Sphingosinicella sp. BN140058: one gene and its partner. The protein of the gene in region 2 binds, or shares a complex with, the protein of the main gene of each other region. Links are inferred from orthologs where the notes say so. Each region holds a gene or a part of one and is shown on either strand. Other genes may lie near its edges.

The links.
Region 1: the proteins of accB (region 2) and accD are in contact, whole or in part, in a solved structure (PDB 8UXZ), measured with the Escherichia coli proteins. The link is inferred for Sphingosinicella sp. BN140058 from one-to-one orthologs.

Annotation. Positions count from the first base shown.
Region 1 is NZ_CP035501.1:4,774,242-4,778,648, reverse strand. What follows is about bases 1,615-4,407. They hold accD (acetyl-CoA carboxylase, carboxyltransferase subunit beta), read left to right. Parts: upstream 1,615-2,481; coding sequence 2,482-3,333; downstream 3,334-4,407. Other genes in these bases: ETR14_RS21555 (folylpolyglutamate synthase/dihydrofolate synthase family protein), read left to right, coding at 3,467-4,407; pyrF (orotidine-5'-phosphate decarboxylase), read left to right, coding at 1,669-2,343; ETR14_RS21570 (hypothetical protein), read left to right, coding at 1,615-1,672. Also shown: ETR14_RS21575 (patatin-like protein), read left to right, coding at 1-1,235; more of ETR14_RS21570, read left to right, coding at 1,325-1,614.
Region 2 is NZ_CP035501.1:4,430,043-4,436,254, forward strand. What follows is about bases 1,820-4,802. They hold accB (acetyl-CoA carboxylase biotin carboxyl carrier protein), read right to left. Parts: upstream 3,563-4,802; coding sequence 3,077-3,562; downstream 1,820-3,076. Other genes in these bases: accC (acetyl-CoA carboxylase biotin carboxylase subunit), read right to left, coding at 1,820-2,967; aroQ (type II 3-dehydroquinate dehydratase), read right to left, coding at 3,618-4,058. Outside these bases: ETR14_RS19940 (MFS transporter), read right to left, coding at 1-91; pgsA (CDP-diacylglycerol--glycerol-3-phosphate 3-phosphatidyltransferase), read left to right, coding at 365-931; ETR14_RS19950 (MoaD/ThiS family protein), read left to right, coding at 934-1,191; ETR14_RS19955 (molybdenum cofactor biosynthesis protein MoaE), read left to right, coding at 1,188-1,586; more of accC, read right to left, coding at 1,612-1,819; ETR14_RS19985 (hypothetical protein), read right to left, coding at 5,149-5,889; ETR14_RS19990 (AAA family ATPase), read right to left, coding at 5,970-6,212. UniProt on the Escherichia coli protein: This protein is a component of the acetyl coenzyme A carboxylase complex; first, biotin carboxylase catalyzes the carboxylation of the carrier protein and then the transcarboxylase transfers the carboxyl group to form malonyl-CoA.

The DNA.
Region 1 (4,407 bases), 340 kb from region 2 along the record:
AGCCGGGCACCCGCGCCGTCCGGCTCGGCGCCAACGGTGACAGCGATCCGCCCGGTTTCTTCGCCACCCTGTTCGGAGCGCTCTCCGACATTCCGCGCGAACAGCCGATCCGCGACAATCTCGAAGCCATTGAAGGACGTTCGGCGCGAATTCGACGCCAGCAACGGATCGTCGCGGCCATGCGGCCGCAAGTCGAAGCAGCGATCGAGCGGGCGTTCGGGGCAACCCTGCTGCTGCTGCGTCCCTCCGCCAAGCGCCTCGCGGGCTGGCGGGCCAAGGCGCAGACCGTCGCGTCGCGGGAGGCGGGCTATGCCTATGCCGCCTACGGCCACCTCAAGCTCAGCACGGTGGTGGAAGAGGTCGCCGCTCTGCTGCTCGGCGATGCCGGGGACCGCGTGCGGCGCGAACAGATCCGGCAGGCGCTCTGGACATGGGTCCGCGCCCACGGCCTCAACGCGGCCGAGGCGATCACCGCCCTTGGTGCCCGCGAAGACGTGATCCTGTTCTTCCGCAATTTCGATCTGTCCTTCCGCGTACGCCGTCTTCGCTTCCTCGCCCGGCAACTCGGCGAGGCGGGCGCACGCGAGGGTTCGCCGCGCGAAGCGATCGAGCGTGCCCGCGAGACCGTATACCGCCTGATCGGCCGCTACACCGCCGCCGCGGCCGCGGTGGAGGGCGCGAGCTTCCCCGATGTCGAGGCGGCAACCGAGGATATGCTCGCCGCGCTGGCGGCGAAGCTCGGCCTCAAGGGGATCGACGATGCGGCGGATGCGGAGCTTACCGAGGTGCTCGGCCTGTTCCCGAAGTCCGAACGGCGGGCGCTGATTCTCGCCTATCTTGGCTTTCCCTTCTACGACATTGCCACTCTGCCCCTGCTGCAGGGTGAGGGCCTCGACGAGTTCGATCCGATCAAGGTCGATCGTATCTCGCCCGACGACGCCGGGGCCATTCGCTCCGGCGGTGCCGCGGCGACCCTCAAAGGCATTCAGTTCAACAGCTTCGGCGCCTTCTTCAGCCGGGCCTATCGCGAGAACGACTATCTTTGGGGGCGGCTGCACGGCGCCGACCGGCTGATCGAGATCGTCGTCTCCACGCTGCCCGACGGCGTGCACCTGCCGCCCGGAACCGTCGCCGCGTTGAAGCGCGACGCCTTCAGAGCGATCATGGCCGAGGAACGTCCGCGCCTCACTGCGATCGCCACCTTGTTCGAGGCGCTGGACGAGGAGATCGGCTGACCCTGCCCAAGCGGTGCCGAGCATGAGGTTGCACGCCGCCGCCAGCCGCCATAAGCAGGGCGGGACGCGCACGGGAGGCGCTGGAACGGATGCAATTCCTCAAGACCCTGTTCTGGGTGGTTCTGGCGGTGATCGCCGTCCTGTTCGCCAAGGCCAATTGGCTGAACGTCGAACTTCGTCTGTGGGGCGGCCTGGTCGCGGACGTGAAGCTGCCGGTGCTGATGCTCGGTTTCCTGCTGCTCGGCCTGCTGCCGACGATGCTGTTCTACCGCGCCCGCATCTGGGCGCTGCGTCGCCGGCTGGAGCCCCACGAGCGCAACGCCGCGATGACCGCTGCGTCGATCGGCGCCCCCGCGCCCTCGCCGGCGGCCCCCGTTGCGGTGGACAATGGCGAGCAGCGCCTCGCCACCGACAGCAAGGTGTGGCCGACGCCATGAAGAGCCCGATCTACGTCGCCATCGACACGCCCGATCTCGACCGCGCCAAGGCGATCGCCGCCCGTGTGCGCAACCATGTCGGAGGCTTGAAGCTCGGCCTGGAATTCTTCTGCGCCAACGGCCGGCAGGGCGTCCGCGAGATTGCCGACCTCGGCCTGCCGATCTTCCTCGATCTGAAATTGCACGACATTCCCAATACGGTCGCGAAGGCGGTGCAGGCGCTGCGGCCGCTCGATCCGGCAATCCTGACCGTGCACGCCGCCGGCGGCCGCGCGATGCTGGAGGATGCCAAGGCGGCGGCGCCTCAAGGGACCAAGGTCGTCGCGGTGACGGTGCTGACCAGCCTTGACGGCAGCGATCTCGAAGCAGTCGGCATCTCGGCCGATCCGCATGCGCAGGTCGAGCGCCTGTCCGCCCTTGCTCGGGAAGCAGGTCTCGACGGCGTGGTCTGCTCCGGCAACGAAGTCGCCGCCGCGCGCAAGGCTTGGCCCGACGGGTTTTTCGTGGTGCCGGGCGTTCGCCCCGCTGCGGCCCATGCGGGCGACCAGAAACGGGTGATGACGCCGCGCGCGGCGCTCGACGCCGGCGCCAGCATCCTCGTCATCGGCCGGCCGATCACCCAGGCGCAGGACCCTGACGTCGCCGCCCGCGCGATCGAGGCGACGCTCTGAGCCGGCGGCCCGGCTCCGGCGCACGGTAGACAAGACTCCCTTCCTGCCCCTATCCGACGTTCGATCAAGGAGCCCGAGTCCGGTCGACCCGGCGCGCGCGCCGCGCCGTCGATCCGAGGCTCTCAGGAGACATTCGACATGAGCTGGCTGAACCGAGTCCGCAACAGCATTCCGTTCCTGCCCAAGCGGGAAACGCCCGACAATCTCTGGCACAAGTGCCGGCAGTGCAACGCGATGGTGTTCACCAAGGAGTGGGAGGACAATGATTCGGTCTGTCCGCGCTGCGATCATCACGGCCGGATCGGGCCCAAGGCACGCTTCGACCGCCTGTTCGATCCCGGCTATAGCGTGCTGCCCTCGCCGCAGGTCCGGGAGGATCCGCTCAAGTTTCGCGATTCCAAACGCTATCAGGATCGAATCAAGGCGGCCCGGCAGGCGACCGGCGAAAGCGACGCGCTGCAGAATGGCCGCGGCACCGTCGACGGCAAGCGCGCCGTCATCGGCGTCCAGGATTTCGCGTTCATGGGCGGATCGATGGGCCTCGCCGTCGGTGCCGCCTTCGTCGAAGGCGTGCGCGCCGCCATCCGCGACCATGCGCCCTACATCATCTTCACCGCCGCCGGCGGCGCCCGCATGCAGGAAGGCATCTTGTCGCTGATGCAGATGCCCAAGACGACGGTTGCGATCGCCGAGCTGCGCGAAGCCGGTCTGCCCTACATCGTCGTGCTCACCGATCCGACCACCGGCGGCGTCACCGCGTCCTACGCAATGCTCGGCGACGTCCAGATCGCCGAGCCCGGCGCACTGATCGGATTTGCGGGGCAGCGGGTGATCGAATCGACCATTCGCGAGAAGCTGCCCGAGGGCTTCCAGCGCGCCGAATATCTGCTGGCGCACGGCATGATCGACATGGTCGTTCACCGCAAGGAGCTGAAGGCCACCCTCGCCCGCCTGATCGACTATCTCGTCCCGGAAAGACAGGCGGCGTGAGAACCCTCCCCTCCCCTTCAGGGGACGGGTCGGGGGCGGGGCAGAGCCGGGTACCAATCCGCCGAACCTGCGACTTCCGACTCCCCCTCTCCCCGGTCCTCTCCCCTGAAGGGGAGAGGGAGAAGAGGCCGTAATGGCCGATCGTGCCGTTTCGGACGATCCGGCGGTCCAGCGCCAGCTCGACCGGCTCGCGACGCTCTCCCCCGGAGCAGACATTCTCGGGCTCGAACGCATCTCGGCGCTGCTCGCCCGGGTCGGCAACCCGGAGCGCGACCTGCCGCCGGTCTTTCACGTCGCCGGCACCAACGGCAAAGGCTCAACCTGCGCCTTCCTGAGGGCGGCGATCGAAGCGGCGGGGCTCAGTGCTCACGTCTACACCAGCCCGCATCTCGTCCGCTTCAACGAGCGCATCCGGATCTCGGGCTCGTTGATGGAGGATGCCCTCCTCGCCATATTGCTGGAAGAGGTGCTCGACGCCGGAGCCGACATCGGCGCCAGCTTCTTCGAAGTGACGACGGCGGCCGCCTTTCTCGCCTTCGCCAGAACGCCGGCCGACGCGTGCATCGTCGAGGTCGGGCTCGGCGGCCGGCTCGACGCGACCAACGTCGTGCCCGCGCCGGCTGTTTGCGGGATAGCCCAGCTCGGCCTCGACCATCAGGCGTTTCTAGGCAACCGGATCGAAGACATCGCGGCCGAGAAAGCCGGCATCGCCAAGCCCGGCGTGCCACTGGTCACGCTCAACTATCCCGAGCCCCTCGCCGCGCGGATCGACGCCGCAGCCAAGCAGGCGGGCGCCCCATGGCTGCCTCGCGGCAGCGTGTGGGACGCGGCAAGCTACCGCCAGCGCCTCCATTATCGCGACGAAGGCGGCAAACTCGACCTTCCCCTGCCCCGTCTGGCCGGCGCCCATCAGGCTGCCAATGCCGGGCTTGCGATCGCCATGCTCCGTCACCAGCAGGCTGTCCCGATCCGCGATTCCGCCCTGCGCGCCGCGATGGGCTGGGCCGACTGGCCGGCGCGGCTGCAGCGGCTCGAGGACGGTCCGCTCCACGCCCTGCTGCCCAGGGGCGCCGA
Region 2 (6,212 bases):
TGTAGAGATTGTCGTTGAACGCCCCCAGGAACTGGGTGACGAACAGCGGCAGGAAGCGGCGCTTGCCGAGGAGATTGAGGGACGCTTGCACGGTACCGGTTACACTGTGTCGGGGCGGGCGCAGGCGCCGGCGGACGAGTTGTCGCACATGGAGGGGTGGCATAGCCGCTAACGCGCCTTCGTCAAAGGCGATCCGCGAGCGGCGCGTCCCAGAGGAGGGCAGGGGCACGAGTTCAACGAGCCAAGGCTCCCTGGAAGCTGCGGATCGGGAACTTGGCGGATTTCGAGAAGGCGGCGGCGGCGCTCTCGAAAGAAAAGCGCCCCTCCACATTTTCGTACGATGCTTTAAGGGGGTGGCGAGCCGATGCTGACGCTGCCCAACCTTCTCACGCTCTCCCGCATCCTTGCGGTGCCGCTGCTGGTGTTCCTGCTGTGGAAGCCGAGCTGGTGGGATTACGGCATCACCTTCATCCTCTACTGCATCGTCGGCATCACCGATTATTTCGACGGCTATCTCGCCCGGGCGCAGGGCACCGTGTCGCGGCTCGGCGTCTTTCTGGATCCGATCGCCGACAAGATCATGGTCGCCGCCGTGATCGTGATGCTGGTCTCCTCGCGGGCATCGAGCGGCGAGCCGATCATCCATGGTTTCCACATCATCCCGGCGCTGATCATCCTGCTTCGGGAAATCATCGTCTCGGGTCTGCGCGAGTTCCTCGCCGGCTTGCAGGTGTCGATCCCGGTGAGCCAGCTCGCCAAGTGGAAGACGACGTTCCAGCTCGTCTCCCTCGGCGGCCTGATCCTGGCCGGAGCTCTGCCGCAATGGCCGCTGGTCCACCTCGGCGCGCTCGTCTTTCTCTGGGCGGCCGCGGCGCTCACACTGGTCACCGGCTGGGATTATCTGCGCACCGGCCTAAAGCATATGGATTGAGCGTGGCGATAGACCTGCTCTATTTCGGTGCCTTTCGCGATGCCTTCGGCCGCGACGGCGAGCGCGTCGATCCGCCCGGCCACGTCGTCACGGTTGCCGATCTGATCACCTGGCTCGCCGACCGCGGCGACCCTTATGATGCCGCCTTCGCCGATCGGGCGGGCGTGTTCGCTGCTGTCGAAGCGGAGCCGGTAGCGCCAGAGGGCAATATCTTCGGCGCGCGCGAAGTGGCGCTGTTTCCGTCGCCGGGGGCGCTGTGATCGACGCCCGCGTCCAGGCCGCCGACTTCGATCCGGGCCGCCAGCTTCAGCGGCTCGAGGAGCTCGGCGCAGTCGGATTGGCCAGCGCGATCATCGCGGCGCGCACCGATCCCGCGGTGCAGGAATTGCTGATCGATCATTATCCTGCGCTCGCCAGGAACGTGCTCGCGGCGATCGCGTCCGAAGCGGAGGCGAGGTTCGGCCTGACCGGGATCATCCTCATCCATCGCCACGGCGTGTTGGTGCCCGGGGAAAGGATCGCCTTTGCCGCCACCTGTGCGGACGATCCGCAGGCTGCGCTCGATGGCTGCGCGTTCGCGATCGCGGCGCTGGGCCGCCGCGCGCCGTTCTGGCGGAAGGAAATACGGGAAGACGGATCGTCCGCCTGGCGGTGATCCGGAGACCACCGCCAGGTTCCAATCAGGAGTCCGCCTCGTCGCGCGCCAGCCACTGCTCCAGCCATTTGATGGTGTAGTCGCCGGCGAGGAATTCAGGATCCTCGACCAGCTTCTGATGAAGCGGGATCGTGGTCTTCATGCCCTCGATCACATATTCCTCGAGCGCGCGCTTGAGGCGCATGATGCAGCGTTCGCGGGTGGTGCCGTAGACGATCAGCTTGGCGATCATGCTGTCGTAATAAGGCGGCACCTTGTAGCCGCCATAGAGGCCGCTATCGATCCGCACGTGCATGCCCCCGGGGGCGACATAGGCCTTCACCGTGCCCGGGGAGGGGGCGAATGTCCGCGGATCCTCGGCGTTGATCCGGCATTCGATCGCATGCCCGCGGAAGGTGAGCTGCTCCTGGGTGCAGGAAAGATCCTCGCCGGCGGCAATCCGGATCTGCTCGCGGACGAGATCGAGGCCGGTGATCATCTCGGTCACCGGATGCTCGACCTGCAGGCGCGTGTTCATCTCGATGAAGTAGAATTCCTCATTCTCGTAGAGGAATTCGATCGTGCCGGCGCCGCGATAGCCCATCTCCGCCATCGCCTTGGCAACGATGCCGCCCATCCGGGCGCGCTGCTCAGGCGTGATCACGGGGGAAGGCGCTTCCTCTAGCACCTTCTGGTGACGGCGCTGCAGCGAGCAGTCGCGCTCGCCGAGGTGGACGGCATTGCCTCGGCCGTCTCCGAACACCTGAAATTCGATGTGGCGCGGGTCGCCAAGATATTTCTCGATGTAGACGGTGGCATCGCCGAACGCCGCCTTGGCTTCGGATCCGGCCTGGACGATCAACGCTTCGAGCTGATCCTCCGACTCGACCACCTTCATGCCGCGGCCGCCGCCGCCGGAGGCCGCCTTGACGATCACCGGATAGCCGATCTCGCCGGCGATGCGGCGGCCTTCCTCGATCGTCTCGATCGGGCCGTCGGAGCCCGGAACCAGCGGCAGGCCGAGCTTGGCGGCGGTGCGCTTCGCCTCGATCTTGTCGCCCATCACCCGGATATGCTCGGGCTTCGGCCCGATCCAGAGAATGCCATGGCTCTCGACGATTTCGGCGAACCGGGCATTTTCCGACAGGAAGCCGTAGCCGGGATGGATCGCATCGGCATGGCTGAGCTCGGCCGCCGAGATGATGTTCGGGATATTCAGATAGGAATCCGCGGCCGCCGGCGGTCCGATGCAGATCGCCTCATCGGCGAGGCGGACGTGCATCGCGTCCGCATCTGCGGTGGAGTGCACGGCCACCGTCTTGATGCCCATCTCGTGGCAGGCGCGGTGGATACGGAGTGCGATCTCGCCGCGATTGGCGATCAGGACCTTTTGAATCTTCATGTCAGCTCTCATCGGCCCGGCGCGATGCCGGGGCTGGTGGCGATACAAGCGGCGTGCGTCCGGACTTTCTCCGCCCTGGATATCCGGGCACGGTCCGGCGCGGCGCCGATCACTCGATGATCACCAGCGGCTGGTCATATTCGACCGGCTGGGCGTCCTGAACGAAGACCTGAGTCACGGTCCCCGAACGTGGCGCGGTAATCGGGTTCATCACCTTCATCGCTTCGACGATGAGCAGAGTGTCGCCTTCCTTGACGCTCTGGCCGGGGCTGACGAACGGCTTGGCGCCCGGTTCGCCGGCCAGATAGACGGTTCCGACCATCGGCGATTTTACCGCGCCGGGGTGGGCGGCGGGAGGCGTGTCGGCTGCAAGGCTCGGAGCCGGTGCGGCAGGGGCGCCGGCGGCCGGAGCGGGCGCGGCGACGTGGACCGACGCCGGGGCGGCATAAGTGATCTGCCGCTTGACGACGATGCGACGCTCGTCATCTTCGACCTCGATCTCGGTCAGATCGTTCTTGTTCAGCAATTCGGCAAGGAGACGCACCAGATCTGCGTCAATCCGCATGCTCCCGCGGGAGCCGTTCTCGTCGGTCATTGGACCCTCTTTTTCCCCAGCAGTTCCGCTTCTTGCGGTATTTTGGCGCGCCTTGTCAGAGACCGGCCGCCGCGTCCAGAGCAAGCTGATAACTGAGCGCGCCGAAGCCCGCGATGGTTCCCCGCGCCGCCTTTGCGACGAAGCTCCGGTGGCGGAAGCTTTCGCGGGCGTGGGGGTTGGAAAGATGGACTTCGATCACCGGCGTGGCGACCGATTTGATCGCATCATGTATCGCGATCGAGGTGTGGGTGAACGCGCCCGCATTGAGGATCACCGCCCTCGCGCCCTCCGCTTGCGCTTCGTGCAGCCAATCGACGAGATGCCCTTCGTGATTGGATTGGCGCATGTCGATGCGAACGCCGATTTCGCGTGCACGGTCCTCCAGCCGGTCGGCGATGTCGTCCAGCGTGTCGGATCCGTAGATATCCGGCTCGCGCGTGCCGAGGAGGTTGAGGTTCGGGCCGTTGAGCACGTAGATCGTCGGTAGCGTCGCCATGGAGAAACCCTATATGGCGGCGGGACGACAAGCGCAAAGGCGGCTTATGGTTTACGACGGTACAGCTTCGATCCGGGTCAACGGCAGCCACCGCCGGGTGCGCCAGGGCATGACGGTGGCGGAACTCGCGTTGGAACTCGGGCTCGAGCCGACCCGGGTGGCGGTGGAGCGCAATCTCGAAATCGTGCCGCGTTCCACCCTCGCCGAGGTCGTGATCCAGGACGGCGACGATTTCGAGATCGTCACCTTCGTCGGCGGCGGCTGAGCGTTGGGCGAATGACGATACAGACGGGATGACGACAGTGAATGTGATGACCTCGATCGGTGACGACACATGGACGGTGGCGGGGCGGACGTTTCGTTCGCGCCTGATCGTCGGCACCGGCAAGTATAAGAGCTTCGAGCAGAATGCGGCGGCGGTTGCGGCCTCGGGCGCCGAGATCGTCACCGTGGCGGTGCGGCGGGTGAACATCGCCGATCCCAAGCAACCGATGCTCACTGACTTCATCGATCCGAAGCAGATCGTCTACCTGCCCAACACCGCCGGCTGCTTTACCGCCGACGAGGCGATCCGGACCTTGCGGCTGGCGCGCGAAGCGGGAGGCTGGACCCTGGTGAAGCTCGAGGTGCTTGGCGAAGCCAAGACGCTCTATCCCGACATGATCGAGACCCTGCGGGCGACCGAAATCCTCGCCAAGGAGGGTTTTCAGCCGATGGTCTATTGCGCCGACGATCCGATCGCCGCCAAGCGGCTCGAGAATGCCGGCGCAGTCGCAATCATGCCGCTGGGCGCACCGATCGGCTCCGGCCTCGGCCTCCAGAACGAGGTCATGATTCGGATCATGGTGGAGAATGCGTCGGTTCCGGTGCTGGTCGATGCCGGCGTCGGCACCGCGTCGGATGCTGCCGTTGCGATGGAACTCGGCTGCGATGGCGTGTTGATGAACACCGCCATTGCCGAAGCCAAGGATCCGGTGATGATGGCGACCGCGATGCGGCTGGCGGTCGACTCGGGACGGCTCGCTTATCGGGCGGGACGGATGGGAAAGCGTCGTTATGCCGATCCGTCGAGCCCGCTCGCCGGACTGATCTAGTCGCCGCCTCCGCAGCCACCGCCGCAACTTCCGCCGCAACTGGCGCAGTCTCCGTCGCTGCCGCCGGAGTCCGACGTGGAGCAGCCGCTGCCGCCGCATGATCCGCCGTCGTCCTTCTTCTTGCGCCTCTCCGCCATCGGAGGGGCGAAGACCGCAATCCCGATCACCAGCCCGATCACCAGGACGATGACGAGGAACGCAGCAGCGGGCCCGGCGATGGCAGCCGATGAGGTTGCGGCAAGAACGGCGCAGATTGTACCGAAGACAAGACGGTTTCGACGCTCCGCTTCGTCGTTGCCCTGATCGTCGTCGGCTTGTGGGCGCCGCCAGATGTCGTCCGGGGGCGATCCGAACACCTCCTGGTAGAGGGTCAGCGTCCGACGATATTGATCCGCGAAGCGCGCCTCTTCGTCTGCGTCGCCGGATCCGGGCAGATGCCGCAGCGTCCGCCCGAGCAGGTTTGCACACAGCTTGCGGTGGTAATCATCCTCGTCTTCGAGATGGAGGTGCCAGGCCTCGTCCACGGCCTTTGACGGGGTCACCTCGAACGATGCGATCGTCGCCAGATAGAGGAAGCGGCGATATTCGCCGATCACCCGCACCGCGAAGGCGTCCGACCACCCGTTGGCGTCGGCGAGCCTCCGCTCGAAGGCCGACGGTCGCGAACCGATCGGAAAATTGGAGAGAGTGGCCCAGAGGCCCGTCGGATCCGCAGCAGCGCGCAGGTTCCCGTTCATCTGCTGACGAAAATAAGGGCCGCGTGTTACGGAAATGTGACGGTGCGGGGCGGTCGAATTCGGCCGCCCCGCACCGCTCGTCAGAAGCCGATACGGACCGGTCGCTCGGGTTTGGCGCGCGCCTCGGCCCGCAGCAGGGTCGCGATCTCGGTTGCGGAAGCCCCGGGACGGTAACGTAGCTGCCGCTTGACCACGGCGAAGTCGCCCGGCGTGAGGCCGCCGATGTCGCACAAGACAGAAGGTGCCGCGAGCCCGAAGAAGCGGCAGAAGGCTCTTTCTGCTGCCGCCCGCGACATCGGCTTCAAGTCGATCTTGAACACGAA